DNA from 4 places in the Arthrobacter sp. B0316-1-20 genome. Region 3 is predicted to be linked to each of the others. Evidence: riboswitches for the same ligand, from Rfam matches in the RefSeq annotation. Region 3 holds a riboswitch; each other region holds the start of a gene.

Region 1 (5,813 bases), on a different contig from region 3:
GGTGCGGATGCCACGGGGGCTGTGACCAGTCCTGGCCCTGTTGGTTGAACATGTCCGGCGGCGCGCCCACGGAGATGCCGGGGGTCAGCACATCCTGCAACGTCCAGGCGTCGGCGCCGGTGGGATGGACGCCGACGGCGAGATCGTGCACTATCCCGATGTTCATTCCCGCATCGAGGGCGCTGGCCTGCGCCGCCTCGAGCTGCTCGTCGCACAGCCACTGCAGCCATTGATGGAACTCGATGCGGTCCTTCAGCTCGCTGCGCTGCGCTTCGATGAACACGGCATCCGACCACTCCGGTGCCCCAGCCGGAACAGTTTCGGCCATGGCACACCACAGGGCAAAGCGCTCCAGCCCCTCGCCTTCCTGCGCGCGGAAGGCCTCGAACCGCTGCTGGCGTTCCGCGGACCGGGGCACAGCGAAGACCGTTTCCAGCGCCTGCAGCTTGGCCGCAAAAACCGGGTCGCGGTCCAGGATGCCGGCGTCCAGGTTCGCGTCGTGGAAGTTGTTGGCCAGCGGGATGCCGCTGGCTTCGGGCACGTCCTCGACCCGCAGGTACAGCGGATTGACGAACCGGCGCGTGGAGGGCAGGTAGGGCGAGGGCTCCACCGGCGGTTTCGGCTGGGCCGCGTGCAGCGGGTTGATCAGGACGAAGCCCGCGCCCTTTGCGGCAGCCGTCTCGGCGAGGCTGGCCAGATCATGCAGGTCGCCGATGCCCCAGGAGGACCGCGAGCGCACGGAGTACAGCTGTGCCATCAACCCCCACGTGCGGGGCAGGCGGTCCGCGGTGGTCAGGCGCCGCGGGGTGACCACGAGGGCGCACCGCGCCTCGCTGTCGGTTGGCTCCGGGGCCGCGCCGGTTCCGGGCTCCATCGATTCCGACCGGTCCGGGGCCGCGCCGGTCCCGGCCTGCATCACCTCCGGCATTTCCGGGGCTGCGCCGGTCCCGGCCTCCACCGCCTCCGGCCGCTCCGCTACCTCCAGCGTGTGCCAGCCCAGCGGGATGTCCGCCGGCACCACCGCCGTGAAACGAACAGGCGGGGCACCTTCCGCATCCTCCGACCCGCCGGCCAGCACCTCGACGTCGCGCCGGGAGCCGTCCTCCAGCAGGATCCGGACCCGCGGACGGACGCCGCGCCGCGCATTGACCGGAACCTCGGTGGCAGCGCCTTGGCGGACGACGACGGCGGGCGGCAGCGTGCGCTGCACCGGTGCCAGTTCAGCGGCCCGGAGGGAAGCCGTCACGTCGTCGTCGGTGGCACAGGGGACGCCCAGCGCGGTGAGGACGGAAACCAGCGTTGCCTCACTGACTGTTTTCTCGTCGCCATCCCAGCCGCGGAAGGTAATGCCAACGCCATGTTTTCCCGCGAGGCGCTGCAGCGCCGAAAGTTCAGCCATAGACCCAATCTACGGTGAACTGTCCGGACCCGGGAACGTTCGTCACGCCGGTACGGCGAAGGTCGTGGCTCCGACGCGCGGCGAGCACCGCCGTCGTGCCGGGCATTCGCAGGCCGGACAAACAGCGAGGCGTCGTCCGCAATTCCGAACGTCCAAAGCGTTCGCGAGGCCGGGCGGCGAAGGCGGGCACCGCCGTCGTACCGGGCCGCCGCAAGCCCGGGCATCCGCACGGCGTGCTGCCTCAGGGCCCGGGCGCCCACAGCCCGGACGCAACGCGGCTCAACATTTTTTGGTGCCGCGGCCGTTGGTTGCGAGAATGGACGGGACCATCCCGAGCGGTTGAGAGATCTGGCTCTTTGACACCGCAGCAACCATCCGGACGCCACCGGAAAGGTGCTACCGCCAGAAGCGATGGAGAGAGCGCAAGCAATCTTTGATCCAGACGGTGCCTGCCGGTGCCGCCAGGACCGTCATTCCGGGAACCCAAGTTTTGAAGGAGCAACCGCCTGATGGCTGAACGCACATTCGGTTTCCGCACCCGTGCCCTGCACGCCGGCGGCACGCCCGACGCCGAGCACGGTGCCCGGGCCGTACCGATCTACCAGAGCACCTCGTTCGTGTTCAAAGACACCGACGACGCCGCGAACCTCTTCGCGCTGCAGAAGTACGGCAACATTTACTCGCGCATCGGCAACCCCACGGTCGCCGCGTTCGAGGAGCGCATCGCCTCGCTCGAGGGCGGCATCGGCGCGGTGGCCACGTCCTCGGGCATGGCCGCCGAGTTCATCACCTTCGCGGCCCTGGCCGGGGCGGGCGATCACATCGTGGCCTCGTCCAAGCTCTACGGCGGCACCATCACCCAGCTGGACGTGACGCTGCGCCGGTTCGGCGTGGAGACCACGTTCGTCGACTCCAACGACCCGGCCGACTTCGCCGCGGCCATCGGGGAGAACACCAAGGCCGTCTACACCGAGATCGTGGCCAACCCGTCCGGCGACATCGCGGACCTCGCCGGCCTGGCCGCGGTGGCGCACGACGCCGGGCTCCCCCTGGTCGTGGACGCCACCCTGAGCACGCCCTACCTGATCCGTCCGATCGAGCACGGCGCGGACATCGTGATCCACTCCGCCACCAAGTTCCTGGGCGGCCACGGCACCACCCTGGGCGGCGTCGTCGTCGAATCCGGCCGTTTCAACTGGGGCAACGGCAAGTTTCCGCAGATGACCGAGCCGGTGCCCAGCTACGGCAACGTGTCCTGGTGGGGCAACTTCGGCGAGTACGGCTTCCTCACCAAGCTCCGGTCCGAGCAGCTGCGCGACATCGGCCCGTCGCTGTCGGCACAGTCCGCGTTCCAGCTGCTGCAGGGCGTGGAAACGCTGGCGCAGCGGATGGACGAGCACCTGGCCAACGCCCGCACCGTGGCCGAGTGGCTGGAAGCCGACGAGCGCGTCTCCTGGGTCAGCTACGCCGGCCTGCCCGGGCATCCGCATTACGAGCGGGGCCGGAAGTACCTGCCCAAGGGCGTGGGCTCCGTGTTCAGCTTCGGCGTCAAGGGCGGCCGCACCGCAGGCCAGAAGTTCATCGAATCGCTGCAGCTGGCCAGCCACCTGGCCAACATCGGCGACGCCCGCACCCTGGTGCTGCACCCGGGATCGACCACCCACCAGCAGCTCACCGCCGACCAGCTGGTGGCTGCCGGCGTGCCCGAGGACCTGATCCGCATCTCGGTGGGTCTGGAAGACGTGGACGACATCCTCTGGGATTTGGACCAGGCGCTGGCCGCCTCGCAGCAGGCCGGCGCCGAGCACGGCCCCAGCCGCGACCATGAGGACGCCGCGTTCGACAGCTCCGAGTTCGCCTCGCCCAGCTATGCCGGCGAATCCTGCACGATCCCGGCGGAGCGCTCCCCCCGGACAGAGCCCGGAACGCGCGTAGTCGAGTCCGTCGAAGAACTGATCGAAGCCGAAGAAGGAGCCGCCAAGTGACCGCGACACCGGAACGCACCTGGATCGGCCCGTCCGCCGCGGAGCGTCTGAACATCCTGCGCAACACCAAATCCATCGCCATTGTCGGCGCCTCGGACAAGCCGAGCCGGGCCAGCTACTTCGTGGCCACGTACCTGCTGTCCAGCTCGCCGTACAAGGTGTATTTCGTGAACCCGGTGGCGAAGGAGATCCTGGGCCAGCCGGTGTACAAGTCGCTGGCGGACCTGCCCGAGGTGCCGGACCTGGTAGACGTCTTCCGCAGGCACGACGACCTGCCCACCGTTTTGGAGGAAACCCTGGCCGTCGGCGCCAAGACGCTCTGGCTGCAGCTGGGCTCCTGGCACGAGGAGGTCGCGGCCCGGGCCGAGGCCGCCGGCTTGAACGTGGTGATGGACCGCTGCGTGAAGATCGAGCACGCCCGCTTCCACGGCGGCCTGCACCTGGCCGGCTTCGACACCGGCGTGATTTCCTCCAAGCGGCAGCTGACCGCCTAAAGGGCCGGCCGCCCCGAGCGCCTGCCGCCCCGCCGGCCTGCCGCCTCGAGCGCCTGCCGCCCAGAGGGCCTGCCGCACAGAAGGGCCTGCCGCCCCGCCCCTTGTCCCCCGGCCTTCCACGTGGAGGGCCGCGGGCGAGGGGTGGGTTTTTTCCTGCCCGGAAGTAGACGGAAAGAGCCTTCAAGGATTTCCCCAAGGTCCTCGTCGGATGCTGTGGCCAGCCACACATCACTCGACTAGGGGGAGTCACCGTGTTTACTGCACCAACCGATTTACAACCGGGGAGGGGCACCGGACGTGCCGACAAGGGGAGGCCATCCTTCCCCCAAAAAGTCACGGCCGGGCTCGCCGCGCTGGTGCTGGGCGCGGGCGTGCTGCCCTCCGCCCTCGCCCCCGCGGCGTTGGCAGCGCCGGTAGGCCAAGGCCTGACCCTCAATGCCGGGGACATGCGGTTCATCCTGAAGCAAATTAAGATCGCGGAAAACCACGCCACCAAGGAAGACGCCGAGGGCAGGCCCGTGCCGGGCCAGCCGCTCCTCGGCCCCGGCCCCAACCAGATAGCCAATCCGCTGCTGCCCTACGGGCTGCGCACGGTGGACGGGTCCGACAACAACCTGGTGCCCAACCAAGGGCACTTCGGCGCCGCCAGCCTGCCCTTCCCGCGGCTGGCAGAACCGGAATGGCGGACCACCGCCGGCGGGCAGTCGTACAAGTCGGTCAACGTTCCGATGATCCGGGACGCGGACCCGCGCTTCGTCAGCAACGTCATCGTGGACCAGACCTCCACCAATCCGGCCGCGATCGCCGCGGCCGGCAAGGCGCACCGGACGGTGAACGACGGCCCCACGGCAGTCCCCTGCGACGACGAGGGCCTGCCCCTGAACTGTGTTCCCGACGGCGAGACACTCGACATCCCGAATGTCACCACCGACTTCGGGCTCTCGCCGCCCTACAACGGCTTCTTTGCCCTCTTCGGCCAGTTTTTCGACCACGGCATCGACTTCACCAAGAAGACCAGCAACGTCGTCATGATGCCGCTGGCCAAGGACGATCCGCTGTACGTCGAGGGCTCGCCCACGAACTTCATGCTGCTCAACCGGGCGGAGAACCAGCCCGGCCCCGACGGCAAGCTCGGCACCGACGACGACGTCCAGGACGCCACGAACACGGACTCTCCGTGGGTTGACCAGAGCCAGACCTACTCCTCGAATCCGTCCCATCACGTCTTCCTCCGGGAGTACGAGCTCAACGAGAACGGCGACCCGGTCTCGACCGGCGAACTGACCGAAGGCGAACCCGGCGGCATGGCAACCTGGGCGGACATCAAGGCCCAGGCCGAGTCCATGCTCGGCCTGAAGCTCTCCGACGCCGACGTCGTGAACATCCCGATGCTGGCCACCGACCAGTACGGGCGCTTCCTGCGCGGCCCCAACGGGCTGCCGCAGTACATCACGCAGGACAAGCAGTTCGTGGAAGGGAACCTGGAGAACCCCGTCGCGCCGCCGGCGGATGTCCAGCGGATCGGCATCGCGTTCCTGGACGACATCTCCCACTTCGCGGCACCGATCGACTCGCGGGGCGCGGCCCTGGCACCCGACGGGGACGACGGCATCACGCCCACCAGCGGCCGGCAGGACCCGGGCACCTACGACGACGAAATGCTCGACGCGCACTTCGTTGGCGGCGACGGCCGCCTGAACGAGAACATCGGCCTCACCGCCGTCCACCAGGTCTTCCACTCGGAGCATAACCGGCTGGTCACCTACATGGAAGAACTGCTGACGTCCCTGAACCTGGACCTGAACGAGTGGAAGCTGCCCAACGGCGAATGGAACGGGGAGCGCCTCTTCCAGGCCGCACGGTTCGTGACGGAGATGGAGTACCAGCACATCGTCTTCGAGGACTTCGCTCGCAAGATCCAGCCGGGCATCAATC
Region 2 (5,813 bases), on a different contig from region 3:
CGTCGCGCACGAAGTCCGGATTCCCCCCGGAGATGTATTGGTCGAAGGCACCCAGCAGCCCGGCCGCAAAGGCCATGAAGCCGCGCCGGTGGTCATCGGCCGTCATGGACGCCAGATCGTCCTCGGCCACTGAACTCCTGGCTACGTCCAGTCGAAAGGTACGTTCGGTGGTGCCGCGAACCGGTCTCTCCTGGGCCACCGCCAGCACGCCGGCCTTGGAGAGCGTGCTTATGTGCCGGTAAAGCGTCGCGGTGGGAATGTCGGGGAGTTCGGCGGAGATCTCCGCCGTGGTCAGCGCACGGTTGCCCAGCAGCGTCTGGACGATCCGCAGGCGTACGGGGTGCAGGATCAGGTCGGCGCTCTGTGAGGAGGACATGGCTCAACGTTCTCATAGTTGACATTGTTCCTACAACTGATAATAATCGTACTGTCCGGTAACCCAAGTGGGCGACCAAACGACCAAGACACGAGCAATAAACGACCCGAAGGGAGGCGCGGTGGCGGCGATAGTGGTGGAGAACAAGGAGGTTCTGCTGGAGCTGGATCGAGTCGAGAAAGTTGCGGGGCTGCTCGGCGACCAGCGATTCCCGCTGTCCGCGGTGACCTCCGTCCGGGTGCTCGCGGATGCGTTCGACGGCGTCCACGGCCTGCGGGCTCCCGGGCTTGCGATCCCGGGACGGACTCGGGTGGGAACGTGGCGCGGCCGCGGCAAGACCCTCGCCGTCGCCCGCCGCGGCACCCCGGCAGTTCAGCTTGACCTGGACGGGCAAAAGTACGCCCGGGTGGTCGTGTCGCTTCCCGATGCCGAGGATGTTGCGGCCCGGATCCGGAAGGCCGCCGGCCTGCCCGCCGGTCAGGCGTTCACCGAAGAAGTGGTCAGCTTCCCGTCCGGGACCGTTCAGCTGACGGGAACCTGGGCTGAACCGGCCGGAACGGTCCGCGGCGCCGCGCTGATCCTGCCCGGCTCGGGACCGATCGACCGCAATGCCGACCACAAACGGATGCCGTTGGGCATCAGCCGTGACCTGGCGATGGCGCTTGCCAACCACGGCATCGCGTCGCTGCGCTACGACAAGCGCGGTACCGGCGACTCGGAAGGATCCTTCTGGGCGGCCGGCTTCCGTCAGAACAGCGACGACGCCGCGGCCGCCCTCCGCTGGATGGCCGCCCGGAAGGCCGCGGGCCTCCCGGTATTCCTGGTCGGCCACAGCGAAGGCAGCTACCACGCGGCGGCCGTGGCGGCAGAGCCCGGTACCCGGGTGGACGGGGCTGTGCTGCTTTCAGCCTCGGCGCAGACAGGCTTTGAGACAGGCAGGTGGCAGACGGCCCAGATCAGCGACTCGCTGCCCGCCTTCCCGCGCTTGCTGCTGAAGCTTTTCCGCCAGGACCTGGTTAAGGTGCAGGCGAAGTCGGTGGAAAAACTTCGGGCCACCACCGAGGACGTGGTGCGCATGCAGGGCCGTAAGATCAATGCGCTCTGGCATCGGGAGTTCCTCGACTTCGACCCCGTTCCGAACTTGGAGCGCCTGCACATGCCGGTGCTGGCCATCACGGGCACCAAGGACGTACAGGTGGACCCGGCCGACCTGGACATCATCGCGGCCACCGTCCCCGGCCCGGTGACCACGAGGAAGATCGAGGACCTGTCGCACCTGCTGCGCCGCGACCCGAAGGTTCCGACCCTCTCCGACTACAAGCGCCAGATCCGCGAGCCCGTGGACGCTGAAGTGCTGGAACTGGTGGGGAACTGGGTGGCGGAGCACGCCGACGCAGCGGCGGCCCGGTTGGCCGGCTAGCCCCAAACCATCGACTGTTCAGCTGACGCCCTTAAACCGACGGTTTGAGGGCGCCTGCCGACTCCTCGATGAGGGCGGCTGAGGGGGAGAGGGCCAGCGGCGGTTCCGGTGCCGAAGAGTCGCGGGTAGGGTCGAGCCATGGCACACCAGAATGACCCTGAAGTCGTCCGGCGGCTGCTGGAAACCCCCGGCCGCTGGGCAGTCGTCGGCCTGTCCACGAACCCGCACCGGGTGGCCATGCGCATCTCCCGGTACCTGATGGACCAGCTGGACATGGAAGTCGTCCCCGTCAACCTGCAGGGCGACGACGTCCTCGGCCTGACCGGTTACCAAAAGCTCGGGGACATTCCCGGCGAGATCGACGTGGTGGACTGCTTCGTAAACTCGCAGAAGGTCGGCCCGGTGGTGGACCAGGCCATCGAAGTCGGTGCCAAGGCGGTGTGGCTCCAGTTGGGCGTGATCGACGAAGCCGCCGCGGAAAAGGCCAAGGCGGCCGGGCTGGACGTCGTCATGGATACCTGCCCGGCCATCGAGGCCCCGCGCTTCGGGCTGTAACAGCAGCTCACGGGCTACGGTCAGCCCTGCCCCGCCTTCGGACCGCCTCGAGTCCCCGCATCACTCGTACATGGCGATGAAGCGGCCGACTACACCTCCCGCGCGAAGCTTGTCGATTGCGCCGGGAATGTCGGCATGCTTGATGTGGTTCATGGGTGGCTTGAGCTGACCGCTCTTCATCAGCTCGTAGATGCCGGCAAGATCCTCCTTGGTGCCGGACTTTGAGCCCCTGATGGAGAGCTGGTTGATGATGATCGGGTAGGTATTGATGGTCGATTCCAACCGGCCCATGCCCACCTGAACCAGGGTGCCGAACTCAGCGAGGGTTTCGATGGCGGCCGAGGTCGTGGTGCCGAAGCCGGCGTAGTCAACGATCAGCTCCAGGTTTTTGTCCTTGAACTCTTCGATCGAGGCGCCGACGCCAGCCAATCCGATCTCGTCGGCCAGTTTCTGGGTTTCCGGATTGACCTCGGCGCCGTACACCTCGGCGCCGACCAACGCGGCACAGCGTGCACCGATATAGCCCAGTCCGCCCAAGCCGATGACGCCGACCTTCATGCCGTTCTTCGCCCCGCCGACCGCCATCATGGCATGGTAGGCGGTCAAGCCGGCGTCGGTCGCCATGGCGCCGAGGTCGAACGGCACTTCGTCGGGCAAGGCGACGAGATTGTCGTCGGTCGCGCGAAGCTTGGCGGCGAAGCCTCCATCCCACTTCCCGTAACCCAATGCGTCCCCGTCCGACATCACCGGAGAGAGGCCTACGCGGTCGCCAATCTTCCAATGGTCCATGCCCTCGCCGACCTCGCTGATAACGCCGGCGGATTCATGGCCCATGGTGCGGGGCAGGCCGTGCTGGAACAGCGCCATCCATCCCGGATCATCGAGCGTCGAGACGTCCGAATGACAGACCCCCGACGCCTTGACGTCGACGACCACTTCACCGGGGCCAGCGTGGGGTTCCTGAACCTCATTAAGCTCCAGCGGCTTCTTCGTGCCGACAAATTGCCATGCCTTCATGATGAACCTCCCGTACGACGGCCAGCGGACGGTGCCCGTCCCGGCCCGGCCATATTGGCAGTGCACCTCCACGGTAGTCCCCTCGTAACCAGGCCAGTAGGGGACAGCCGCGCAGAGGAATGCGCACGGCTCAATGCGCCGGGCGGAAGCCTGCAGCCCCAGCCCGTGGAGCCGGGCGGAAGCCTGCCGGCCCCAGCCCCCGGAGCCGGCTGGGGCGACGGGCCGTCGTCGTCATCAGAAGCGGTTTCCGTAACAAACGGCAGCAGAATGTCATGGCCTGTCATGTGCTTCCCTGCGCCGGATCGGCCCCGGCATACTCGACTCCGAGATCAAGAGTCCCAACGACAAGCTCTGGCTGGTTGGGCGGCAACCCTCTCCCGTAGCGGGGTGCCCCAGATGAGGATCCGGCCGCGCACAACACCGTGCCCGGCAAGTACGGCCCCCTCCGGGCTGCGCCCCAACCGTGACGGTTGCTGCGCCGCGGGTCCGGATGGGAGCCCCGCCGTGAGGAGCCAACATGACCGCCGTCGTGACCGCCAACAACCCGCAAACCCGCCGAGCCCCGTGGGCCGGACAGGCTACCGCCGAGGAACTGGCCCGATGGCAGCAAGTAGCCGAAGGCGTTGCCGCCGCGCTGGCCCCGGACGTGCTGGAGCGCGACCGACGCAACGCCGACCCGCACGCCGAGGTGGAGCTGCTGCGCAACTCGGGCCTGCTCAACCTGATTATCCCGGCCGAATGGGGCGGCGAGGGCGGGCACTGGGAGAGCGCGCTGCACGCCGTGCGCATCCTGGCCCGCACGGACGCGTCGATCGCGCAAATACTCGGTTACCACTACGCCAACCTGGGCGCCGTCGTGTTCTACGGTGATGCGCAGGTCCAGGAACGACTGCTCCGCCGCTCCGCGCGGGGCCGCTGGTCCTGGGGCGACTCCGTGAACCCGGTGGACCCGAATCTGGAACTGGTTCCCGACGGCGACGGCTTCCGGCTGAACGGCACCAAGCACTTCTCCACCGGCGCTTCCGTCGGCGACGCCATTCTGGTCAATGCCGTGATCGCGGCCGGACCCGAGCGGGGCAAGTTCCTGGCCCTCGCGCTGGAGCATGACCGAACGGGCATCGGATACCTCGGGGACTGGGATGCGCTCGGCCAGCGGCTCTCGGCCAGTGGTTCGGTGAAGTACGACGGCGTGCAGGTCACCGCCGCGGACATCATCGGTGAGGTGGGGGAGGAGCCTTTCTCCACGCTGGTTACCCCGTACATCCAGCTGGTTTTCGGCAACCTCTACCTGGGCATCGCGCAGGGGGCGCTGGACCGCGGGCGCCGGATCACGCTGGCGCGCCGGAACTCCTGGTTCCTCAGCGCGCAGGAGACCTATGCCCAGGACCCGCTGACCCAGCGGGTCTATGGCGAGCTGGTGTCGCGGGTCGCCGCGGTGGAGGCCCTGGCCGACCGGACGAACGCCAGGTTCGACGCTGTTATTGCCGCCGGCGCGCAGCTGAGCGCCGAAGCCCGGGCGGACCTCGCGCTCGAAATTGCGAGGCTCAAGGTCGTGTCGACCGAGGTGGGGGTGGACGTGGCGAACCGCATCTTCGAGACCACCGGCTCGTCCTCCGCGAAAACCGAGGTCGGGCTGGACATTTTCTGGCGCAACATCCGCACGCACACCCTGCACGACCCGGTCGACTACAAGAAGGTCGAGGTCGGCGCCAACTACCTGCTCGGCGACGTCCAGCCGATTTCGCTCTACACCTGAGCGGAGCAGGACGCCGCCCACCCTGCCCGCAGCCCGCGGGTCGCCTCATGACTGCCCGCCATCCGCGGGCCCATCACCGATGGCCCCAACCCGCGGGCCCCATCACCGCTGCCCCCAACCCGGGCGCCCCATCTGACGCCCTCACGGCCGGACCTCCAGGAGAACCACCATGACTGAAACACTCGACAACCTCGCCACGGCCTTCGACGCCGCGGCCGCCAAATACCGTCCGATCTTCGCGCGCATCGCCGCCGGGGCGGTAAGCCGCGAGCTCACCCGCGAGCTGCCGTTTGAACAGATCGGCTGGCTGAAGGACGCCGGCTTCGGCGCCGCCCGGATTCCGGCCGAGTTCGGCGGCGACGGGCTGGACTGGGAAGAGTTCACCCGGCTCCTGATCGAGCTCGCCGCCGCGGACAGCAACATTCCGCAGGCGCTGCGTTCGCACATCGCCTTGGTGGAGGAGAACCTGTACCACCACGGGCGCACCTCGGACCGCGGCGCCTGGCTGCGGCGCTTCGCATCCGGCGAGCTGGCCGGCAACGCCTGGACCGAACCGGGCGCCGGGGGAACCGCCACCGTGCTGTCCGAGACCGGCGGCAAGCTGCTGCTGAACGGCCGCAAGTTCTACACCACCGGCACCATCTTCGCGGACTGGATCGATGTCACCGCCAAGCGCCCGGACGGCTCCG
Region 3 (4,267 bases):
GTGGAACTGCTGCGCAGTTCCGGCCTGGTCAACCTGATCATCCCCAGCGAGTGGGGCGGCGAGGGCGGCCACTGGGAAACCGCGCTGCACGCGGTGCGGATCCTGGCCCGGACGGATGCCTCGATCGCGCAGATCCTGGCCTACCACTACGCCAACCTTGGCGCCGTGGTCTTCTACGGCAACCCGCAGGTCCAAGAACGACTGCTCCGCCGCTCGGCCCAGGGCCGCTGGTCCTGGGGCGACTCGGTCAACCCGGTGGACCCGAACCTGGAACTGGTTCCCGACGGCAACGGCTACCGGCTGGACGGCGTCAAGCACTTCTCCACCGGAGCGTCGGTGGGCGACGCGATCCTGGTCAACGCCGCGATCACGGCCGGTCCCGACCAAGGCAAGTTCCTGGCCTTGGCCCTGGAACACGACCGCGCGGGGATTTCCTTCCTCGGCGACTGGGACGCGCTGGGCCAGCGCCTCTCCGCGAGCGGCTCCGTGAAGTACGACGGCGTGCTGGTCACCTCCGCTGACATCATCGGCGAAGTGGGGGAGGAGCCATTCTCTAGCCTGGTGACGCCCTACATCCAGCTGGCCTTCGGCAACCTCTACCTGGGCATCGCGCAGGGTGCGCTGGAACGCGGACGCCAGATCACCGTGGCGCGCAAGAACTCCTGGTTTCTCAGCAGCGCCGAAACCTACGCCCAGGATCCGCTGACCCAGCGGGTCTACGGGGAACTAGCGTCCCGCGTGGCAGCCGTGGAAGCGCTGGCGGACCGGACCAACGAGCGCTTCGACGCCGCCATCGCCGCCGGCGGGGACCTCACGGCCGAGGCACGCGCTGGCATCGAGATCGAGATCGCCCGGCTCAAAGTCGTCTCCACCGAGGCGGGCGTGGAGGTGGCCAACCGCATTTTCGAAGTGACCGGTTCCTCCTCCGCGAAAACCGAGGTGGGGCTGGACATCTTCTGGCGCAATGTCCGCACGCACACGCTGCACGACCCGGTGGACTACAAGAAGGTCGAGGTCGGCGCCAACTTCCTGCTGGGCGAAGTCCAGCCGATCTCGCTCTACACCTGATCCGCGCAAACAGCCCTACCCGTCCCGACCTCGGCCGTGCATGGCAGAGACCCAGGAGCACCACTATGACTGAAACCCTTGACCACGCAACGACAGCCTTCCACGCCGCCCCTTCCGTCCACGCAACGCCGGCCTTCGAAGCGGCGGCCGCGAAGTACCGGCCCATTTTCCAGCGCATCGCCGCAGGAGCACTCGACCGCGAACTGGCCCGCGAGCTGCCGTTTGAACAGATCGGCTGGCTGAAAGGCGCCGGTTTTGGCGCCGCCCGGATCCCCGCCGAACTCGGCGGCGACGGGCTGGACTGGGAAGAGTTCACAGAACTGCTGATCGAGCTGGCCGCTGCGGACAGCAACATCCCGCAGGCGCTGCGCTCGCACATAGCACTGGTGGAGGAGCACCTGTACCACCACGGCCGCAGCGGGGACCGCAGCGTCTGGCTGCAGCGCTTCGCCTCCGGTCAGCTGGCCGGGAACGCGTGGACCGAACCGGGCGCCGGCGGAACCGCCACGGTGCTCACCGAGTCCGGCGGCAGGCTGGTGCTGAACGGCCGCAAGTTCTACACCACGGGCACCATCTTCGCCGACTGGATCGACGTCACCGCGAAGCGGCCCGACGGCTCGGATGTCTCGGTGATCATCTCCACCAAGACAGCCGGCGTGGAAACCTATGACGACTGGGACGGCTTCGGCCAGCGCCTGACCGGCAGCGGCACCACGCTTTTTACCGAAGCCGAGGTGGACCCGGTGAATGTGTCAGCGTTCGCGGACCGCTTCCCGTACCAGACGGCGCTCTACCAGCACATCCTGCTGGTGGCCCTGGCCGGCATCGCGCAGGCGGCCTCCACCGACGCCGCCGCGAACGTGCGGGAACGCAAGCGGGTGTTCGGCCACGGCAACGCGCCGCTGGTCCGGCACGACGCGCAGATCCTGCAAGTGGTTGGCGGCATCAGCGCCAAGGCCTACGCCGCCAAGGCAACCACCCTGAGCGTGGCCCGTGCGCTGGACCGCGTCTTCGCATCGCGACAGGAAACCGCCGATGTGGAGAAGGCGGCCAACATCGCCGTTGAACTGGAATCCGGCCAGGCACAGATTGTGCTCAGCACGTCGGTGCCGGAGGCGGCTGGCGAACTGTTCAACACCCTCGGCGCCTCCTCCACCAGCACCGGCAAGGCGCTGGACCGGCACTGGCGCAATGCCCGCACGCTCGCCACGCACAACCCGTACATCTACAAGGCCCGGATCGTGGGCGATTGGGAAGTCAACGCCACCGAACCACCGTTCGTCTGGACCATCGGCGAGGCCAACGCCGACGCCGCCCGCCAGCCACACAGCCCCGTCGCCAACGCCGCCCACCTGCCACACAGCCCCGTCGCCCGTTCCGCGGCCGTCTAAGAAGAAGGCAAGCCATGTCAGTTTCCAACCCTAACCCTCGCGGCTCCGCGGCGACATCGATAGGACGGTCAGCCGGTTCCGCACCCGCGTCGTCATTCTTACCCCGCGTGACGCGCCACATTTCCCTCCGCGGCGCCTACTGGTGTCCAATGGAGGGGTACCCATCCAGAGCGGCCGAGAGACCTGGCTTGTTGACGCCGCAGCAACCCCCTCGATTCGAGGACGGTGCTACCGCCAGGACCGATGGAGAAGCTCGATCTCTCGTTGGTTCCTCAGGGCCACTGCATGCCCGCCGGGGATCGGCGCGGGCTCTTCTCATCAGAAAAGGAGCCTGACATGACCTTGAACAACCCGCAGCGCCACATTCGATTCAACGCGTTCGACATGAACTGCGTGGGCCACCAGTCACCCGGCCTCTGGCGCCACCCGCAGGACAAGTCCGCCACCTACAACACCATCGGCTACTGGACGCATCTAGCCAAAGTGCTGGAGAAGGGCCTGTTCGACGGGCTGTTCATTGCCGACGTGCTCGGCACCTACGACGTCTTTGGTTCGTCCAACGAGACGACGCTGCGCGCCGGCACCCAGGTCCCGGTGAACGATCCGTTCATGCTGGTGTCGGCCATGGCAGCGGTCACCGAGAACCTCGGCTTCGGTGTCACCGCGGGAACCGCCTATGAGCACCCGTACCCGTTCGCCCGCCGCCTGGCCACGCTGGATCACCTGACCAACGGCCGCGTCGGCTGGAACGTGGTGACCGGCTACCTGCCCTCGGCCGCCCGCAACATGGGCCAGGAAGACCAGTTGGAGCACGACGAGCGCTACAACCACGCCGACGAATACCTTGAGGTCATCTACAAGCTGCTCGAGGGTTCGTGGGAAGACGACGCCGTGGTAAAGGACCGCGAGTCCGGCGTTTTCACGGATCCGGCGAAGGTGCATGAAATCCGGCACGAGGGCAAGTACTTCAAGGTGCCGGGAATCGCGATCACCGAACCGAGCCCGCAGCGCACCCCGGTGATCTTCCAGGCCGGCGCCTCCAAGCGCGGCACCCAGTTCGCTGCGGAAAACGCCGAAGCCGTGTTCGTCACCTGCCCCACCAAGGAAATGCTCGCGGCATCGGTGAAGAAGATCCGCGACGCCGCTGAGGCCGCCGGCCGTGGCCGCTACGACGTCCGCATCTACGCCATGCAGACCGTGGTGACCGGCCCGGACGACGCCACCGCCCAGGCGAAGTTCGAGGACTACAAGTCCTACGCGGACGTCAACGGCGCGCTGGCCCTGATTTCGGGCTGGATGGGCGTGGACCTGTCCACCTACGGCCCGGACGACGTGATCGGCGAGAACGTGAAGTCCAACGCCATCCAGTCTTCGGTGGAAACCTTCCAGAAGGCCTCCGGCGACAGCGGCAAGCCGTGGACCATCCGCCAACTGGCGGAATGGGTCGGCGTTGGCGGCTTCGGCCCGATCACGGTCGGTTCCGGCAAGGACGTCGCCGCCAAGCTGGTGGAGTGGGTCGACGAGACCGACGTGGACGGCTTCAACCTGGCCTACGCCATCACTCCGGGCACCTTCGAAGACGTCGTGGAATACGTGGTGCCGGAGCTGCAGAAGCTGGGCGCATACCCCACCGAGTACGCGCCGGGAACGCTGCGCAACAAGCTCTTCGGCCGCGGCGACAAGCTGCCCGGGAACCACCGCGCGGCCGGCTTCCGGCTGGAGAACTCCCTGGTCCGCTGACCTCGGCGTTCAGCTAAGAACCACCTGAATTACGACGGCGGTGTGCCGCCCCTCCCGGGCAGCGCACC
Region 4 (5,813 bases), on a different contig from region 3:
GCGACGCACGACGCACTCTCCCTGAAAGGCAGCAAGAAATGACGCTTACGCACGGCGTTGAACCGATGGTTAAAGCGGACGCGATCTGCAAGAATTTCGGCTCCAACCAGGTTCTGAAGGGCATTGACCTGCAGGTGCAGCCGGGGGAAGTTGTCTGCTTGATCGGCCCTTCAGGATCGGGCAAGAGCACCTTCCTGCGCTGTATTAATCACCTGGAAACGGTCGACGGCGGCCGCATGTGGGTGAACGGCAAGATCGTGGGCTACGACCTCAAAGGCAGCAAGCTGTATGAACAGAGCCACAACGACGTCTGCCGCGGCCGCACCGAAGTCGGCATGGTCTTCCAGCAGTTCAACCTGTTTCCGCACATGACGGTGATGGAAAACCTGATCGAGGCACCGCGGCTGGTCCGCAAGGAGAAGAAGGCCACTGCCACGGCCCGGGCCATGTCCCTGCTGGAGAAGGTAGGACTGGCGGAAAAGGCCGAGGCTTATCCGCGCCAGCTTTCCGGCGGCCAGCAACAGCGGGTGGCTATCGCCCGCGCCCTGTGCATGGAGCCTCAGCTGATGCTCTTTGATGAGCCGACCTCCGCCCTCGACCCGGAGTTGGTGGGTGAGGTCCTGAAGGTCATGAAGGACCTGGCCAACTCCGGCATGACCATGGTGGTGGTGACGCACGAGATGCACTTTGCCCGCGACGTCGCCGACCGGGTGGTCTTTATGGCGGACGGCTATGTGGTGGAGCAGGGACCGGCCCGTGACATCATCACCAACCCTCAGAACGAACGCACCAAGGCCTTCCTTGCCTCTGTGCTCGCCGAACCGGCCGCGGCCTGACGTGGCAAAGGGGGAATCATGACCGAAGAATTTTTCGACGTCGAGGTCCGCTCGATCCGGCGCGAATCCAGCAACGTCGTCTCGTTGGAGCTGGAGCACCCGCTGGGGGAGGCGTTGCCGGAGTGGGACGCCGGCTCCCACGTGGATGTGCTCCTACCCAACGGCCTGCTGCGCCAGTACTCGCTCTGCTCCGTGCGCACGGACCGCTCAGCCTGGCGGCTGGGGATCCTGCGCGAGGCCGAGGGGCGCGGCGGCTCGGCCTATGTGCACGACATGCTGAGGCCCGGCACCAAGATCCAGGTCCGGGGCCCGCGCAACAACTTCGTCTTGGCCCCCGCGGACAGCTACGTCTTCATCGCCGGCGGCATCGGTATTACTCCGATCCTGCCGATGATCCGCGAGGCTGCCGAACTCGGCGTACCGTGGCGCCTGGTTTACCTGGGACGCAGCCGCTCCTCGATGGCGTTCCTCGAAGAGATCATGGCGCTCGGTGGGGACATCCACATTCACGCCGACGACGAGAGCGGTTTCTACCCGCTGGCCGATCTGTTGGCGGAGCAGGGCTCGGGCACGCACGTATACGCCTGCGGTCCCGGCCCGCTGCTCAATGTCATTGAGTCGATTGCCGACGGCTGGGAAGACCCCGGACGGTTCCACTGTGAACGCTTCGCCGCTACCGGCGGTGCCCCGGTGGCCCCCGCGGGCGGCGAGTCGGCCTTCGTCGTCGAACTGGCCGACGGGACGGAGGTCCCGGTGGGATCCGATGAGTCCATCTTGCAGGCCCTCGAAGCGGCCGGGATCAGCGCGCTGAATTCGTGCCGTGAGGGAATCTGCGGTACCTGTGAAACGCCCGTGTTGGGCGGCGAGATTGACCACCGCGATTCGCTGCTTTCCGATGCCGAACGCGACGCCGGAGACACCATGATGATCTGCGTCTCCCGGTGCAAGGGCAAGCGTTTGCTGCTGGACCTCTAGCGAGGCCTGGTCTCGGAACGCCGGCGCCGCAACGAAAGCCGATGCAGCGGCGGGGGGAGGGTGGAACGCGGATCCATTCCGACTGTCTCCGACCCCGGATCCCTTGGCAAGATGGAGGCTATGGACAAGCAGAAGGTGGTCACCGCGAGTGCACCGCGCACCTTGAGCTACTACCGGGCGGAAGTGCTCATTGTGCTCGGAGTTTCGCTGGGGCAGTCGGCGGTCTACGCCGTGGTGAACTTGCTGGAGAAGATGACCCGCGCGCCGCTGGCCTCGCAAACCACCAAGCTGAACCCGGTACTGAACCAGCGGGAAATCTTCGATTTCGTCTACCAGATGCTCGGCATCTGCTTTGCGCTGGTGCCGGTGGCCTTGGTGCTGCTCCTCATGACCTCGCCCGGCCAATCGGCCTTCCGCTCGATCGGATTTACCTTCTCCCGGCCCAAGGTGGACTTCGGTCTGGGCTTCCTGCTGGCGCTGGTGATGGGGGCCGGCACGTTGGTCGTCTATGCCGCCGGCCGGGCGCTGGGGATCACCACCGCCATTGTCCCCGCGGCCTTGGACGAATACTGGTGGACCGTGCCGGTGCTGGTGCTGTCCGCCCTGCGCCACGCCATCCTCGAAGAGGTGGTCATGCTGGGCTACCTCTTCAACCGGTTCGCCAAGTTCGGCTGGGGGATCTGGACCACAATCTTCGTCAGCGCCGCCCTGCGCGGGACCTACCACCTGTACCAGGGGATCGGGCCGGGCATCGGGAACTTCCTGATGGGGCTGATATTCGGGTACGTCTACACGAAGGTCAAGCGGGTGATGCCGCTGGTGATTGCTCATGCACTGCTGGATATCGCGGGCTTTGTCGGGTATGCGCTGGTGGGTCCGGCCATCGGCATCGGGACCTAAACCGCCCCGCCCACCCCGCGGGAATCCGGCGGTTCCCTACCGGACATGCCAAAGGCTCCCGTTCCGCCTCTTGCTCCCACCCACGGTGGCGCAAGAGGCCGAAATGGGAGCCCCTGCAAAAACGCGATCCTTGGTACCGTCCAGCCGGGACCAGAACTTTAGAGTTCGACGATGCCGTTCGCGGTTTCGAAGCGGACCGACATGATGCCGGGCGTGCCGTTCGGCGCGGTCCAGGCAACCTTGACGTCGTCGAGAAGGGCATCCACCGGGGTGCCCAGCCAGTCGGCCACGCGTTCCGAGGATCCGGCAATGGTCAGGCCGATCAGCTTGACGGTTGCGGGGCGCGCGTTGGACGGGTGGAGCGCCTCGGTGCCGTCATCCCAGCGCAGCATGTAGGGGACCTGCGGGTCGGCGATCAGGCCCTTGATGCCGATTTGCTGCCAACTCAATTCCTGCCCGTCCGGAAACTTTCGGTTCCCGGGGACCGCATGACGGCCCAGCCGCTCTTCGAACGGGGTCAGATCGTCCACTTCCACGCACCAGCCCATCCAGCCACCGCCGGCTTCGGACCGGGCACGCACGGCTTGGCCGAAGGGGGCCTTGTCGGACGCGGGGTGGTCCAGGACCTCCACGACTTCCAGGTAGTGATGGTCAGTCAGGGGGAAGATCATATTGCGGGTGCCGAAGCGGGGATGCACCCCGCCCTTGACTGCGTCGATACCCAGAGCTTTGGAAATCCGCTCTGAGGTGGCAGCCAGGCCGTCGGGCTCAACAGCATAAGAAACGTGGTCGAAGCGCATAGGCATATCTTGGCACTTTGTGAACCCGTGCTCGACTTAGGGTGACCTAAGTCACTGTGTTTTCGTGGTGGTTCTTCACGCTAGCCCTTGACAGCCAAGGGTTTGTTCGTGTCCCCGGTGAGGCAGGGAAGTGAGCACCGCAGGCGGTCACAAGATGTCATATTGTTGCGGCCCGCCGGTCTCTCCGCCGAGACTGGACGCAGGTCATGAGTGCCAGCGTGAAACCCCGGTTTGCTGGCCGGCAACCCTCCAACCGCGGTGGGGTGCCCCGGGTGAAGACCAGGCAGCCGCCACAAGGCGGTGCGCAAGCGCGGGTCACACCCGGGACGGATATACCGGCACGGCCGGATCCCGGATGACCCCTTCCGTTGAAGGAGTTGCACCATGTCCAATGCAGACTGGTCCTTTGAAACCCGTCAAATCCACGTCGGCCAGGAGCCGGATGCCGCCACCGGCGCCCGCGCGCTGCCGATCTACCAGACCACGTCGTTCGTGTTCCCCAGCGCGCAGAGCGCCGCGGACCGCTTCGCCCTGTCCGAACTGGCGCCCATTTACACCCGGATCGGCAACCCGACGAGCGAGGCTGTGGAAACCCGGATCGCCAACCTGGAAGGCGGCGTCGGCGCACTGCTGCTGGCCTCCGGCCAGGCTGCGTCCACGTTCTCCATCCTGAACCTGGCCGAGGCCGGCGACCATATCGTAGCCAGCCCCAGCCTGTACGGCGGTACGTACAACCTGCTGCGCACCACGCTGCCCAAGTTCGGCATCGAAGTGACGTTCGTTGAGGATCCGGACAACCTGCAGCAGTGGCGCGACGCCGTGAAGCCGAACACCAAGGCGTTCTTCGGCGAGGTGGTCTCCAACCCGCGCCAGGACGTGCTGGACTTGGAGGCCGTCAGCAGCATCGCGCACGAGAACGGCGTGCCGCTGATCGTCGACAACACGCTCGCAACCCCGTACCTGATTCGCCCGATCGAGTGGGGGGCCGACATTGTGCTCCACTCGGCCACCAAGTACCTCGGGGGTCACGGGACAGCCATCGGCGGCGTGATCGTGGACGCCGGCACCTTCGATTTCGCTGCCGATCCGGAGAAATTCCCGGGCTTCAACACTCCGGACGACACCTACAACGGCCTGGTCTTCGCCCGCGACCTGGGTTTCGGAAGTGCGCTTGGCGCCAACCTCGCCTACATCCTCAAGGCCCGCGTGCAGCTGCTGCGCGATCTGGGCTCTGCCATTTCCCCGTTCAATGCCTTCCTGATCGCCCAAGGCCTTGAGACGCTGAGCCTGCGGGTCGAGCGGCACGTGGCCAACGCGCAGAAGGTGGCGGAGTTCCTCGAAGCGCACGACGACGTTGCTTCCGTTGCGTACCTCGGCCTGCCGTCGAGCCCCTGGTACGAGCGCGGACGTAAGTACGGTCCGAAGGGCACCGGTGCCATCGTGTCGTTCGAGATCAAGGGTGGACTGGAGGCCGGCAAGCGTTTTGTGGACGGACTTGAACTGCATTCGCATGTGGCCAACCTCGGCGACGTGCGCTCGCTGGTGATCCACCCGGCGTCGACCACGCACGCCCAGCTTTCGGCGGAGGAGCGGTTGTCCGCCGGCGTGACCGACGGACTGGTCCGGCTCTCGGTGGGCATCGAGAACGTCAACGACATCATCGCCGATTTGGAGGCCGGGTTCCGTGCCGCCAAGGGCTCGGACGACTAGGCAAGCAGGTAGAACGCAGCGTGACGATAGTGCAACCGCAGGAACTTGTGGATCAGGCGACGGATGGCGTCCTGCGCAGGATGCCTGTTGGTGCGCTGGAACTGGAAGCCGGCGGCTACCTGCCCGAGGTTGTCCTGGGCTTTGAAACCTGGGGCACCCTCAACGCGGATGCGTCGAACGCCGTCCTGATCGAGCACGCCCTGACCGGCAGCACGCATGTGGCCCGCGGCACCTCCGACGAGGACGGCTGGTGGGACGACCTGGTCGGGCCCGGTGCCACCATCGACACGGAGCGCTATTTCGTAGTGGCCGCCAACATGATTGGCGGCTGCTACGGCTCCACCGGTCCGGCGTGCCCGGCACCGGACGGCTCGCCATGGGGGTCGCGGTTTCCGTTCGTCACCATCCGCGACTCGGTTCGGGCCGAGGCGCGGCTGGCAGATGCGCTAGGCATCCGCCGCTGGCATGCCGTGCTCGGCGGGTCGATGGGCGGGGCCCGCGCGCTCGAGTGGGCAGCAACGTTCCCCGAGCGAACGGCCCGGTGCGCGGTGATGGCGTGTGGGGCAGCCAGCACCGCCGAACAGATCGCGTT

The links. A riboswitch is a leader RNA that binds a small molecule or an ion and turns the genes downstream of it on or off. The one in region 3 is predicted to bind S-adenosylmethionine.
Region 1: linked by a shared signal. The riboswitch ahead of AC5RW2_RS20225 (O-acetylhomoserine aminocarboxypropyltransferase/cysteine synthase family protein) and the one ahead of AC5RW2_RS25480 (LLM class flavin-dependent oxidoreductase) in region 3 are both predicted to bind S-adenosylmethionine.
Region 2: linked by a shared signal. The riboswitch ahead of AC5RW2_RS20165 (acyl-CoA dehydrogenase family protein) and the one ahead of AC5RW2_RS25480 (LLM class flavin-dependent oxidoreductase) in region 3 are both predicted to bind S-adenosylmethionine.
Region 4: linked by a shared signal. The riboswitch ahead of AC5RW2_RS29670 (bifunctional o-acetylhomoserine/o-acetylserine sulfhydrylase) and the one ahead of AC5RW2_RS25480 (LLM class flavin-dependent oxidoreductase) in region 3 are both predicted to bind S-adenosylmethionine.

Annotation. Positions count from the first base shown of each region.
Region 1 is NZ_JBNHHC010000012.1:94,944-100,756, forward strand. It holds gene malQ (4-alpha-glucanotransferase) at 1-1,399, opposite strand, end outside; SAM riboswitch class I at 1,723-1,817, shown strand; gene AC5RW2_RS20225 (O-acetylhomoserine aminocarboxypropyltransferase/cysteine synthase family protein) at 1,909-3,384, shown strand; gene AC5RW2_RS20230 (CoA-binding protein) at 3,381-3,878, shown strand; gene AC5RW2_RS20235 (Ig-like domain-containing protein) at 4,130-5,813, shown strand, end outside.
Region 2 is NZ_JBNHHC010000012.1:80,982-86,794, reverse strand. It holds gene AC5RW2_RS20185 (helix-turn-helix domain-containing protein) at 1-376, opposite strand, end outside; gene AC5RW2_RS20180 (alpha/beta hydrolase) at 498-1,796, shown strand; gene AC5RW2_RS20175 (CoA-binding protein) at 1,935-2,351, shown strand; gene AC5RW2_RS20170 (zinc-binding dehydrogenase) at 2,412-3,440, opposite strand; SAM riboswitch class IV at 3,696-3,810, shown strand; gene AC5RW2_RS20165 (acyl-CoA dehydrogenase family protein) at 3,886-5,124, shown strand; gene AC5RW2_RS20160 (acyl-CoA dehydrogenase family protein) at 5,294-5,813, shown strand, end outside.
Region 3 is NZ_JBNHHC010000018.1:26,405-30,671, forward strand. It holds gene AC5RW2_RS25470 (acyl-CoA dehydrogenase family protein) at 1-1,068, shown strand, start outside; gene AC5RW2_RS25475 (acyl-CoA dehydrogenase family protein) at 1,134-2,459, shown strand; SAM riboswitch class I at 2,618-2,709, shown strand; gene AC5RW2_RS25480 (LLM class flavin-dependent oxidoreductase) at 2,796-4,199, shown strand.
Region 4 is NZ_JBNHHC010000026.1:24,793-30,605, reverse strand. It holds gene AC5RW2_RS29695 (amino acid ABC transporter permease) at 1-42, shown strand, start outside; gene AC5RW2_RS29690 (amino acid ABC transporter ATP-binding protein) at 39-836, shown strand; gene AC5RW2_RS29685 (PDR/VanB family oxidoreductase) at 855-1,811, shown strand; gene AC5RW2_RS29680 (CPBP family intramembrane glutamic endopeptidase) at 1,932-2,711, shown strand; gene AC5RW2_RS29675 (VOC family protein) at 2,870-3,511, opposite strand; SAM riboswitch class IV at 3,714-3,828, shown strand; gene AC5RW2_RS29670 (bifunctional o-acetylhomoserine/o-acetylserine sulfhydrylase) at 3,896-5,221, shown strand; gene metX (homoserine O-acetyltransferase MetX) at 5,302-5,813, shown strand, end outside.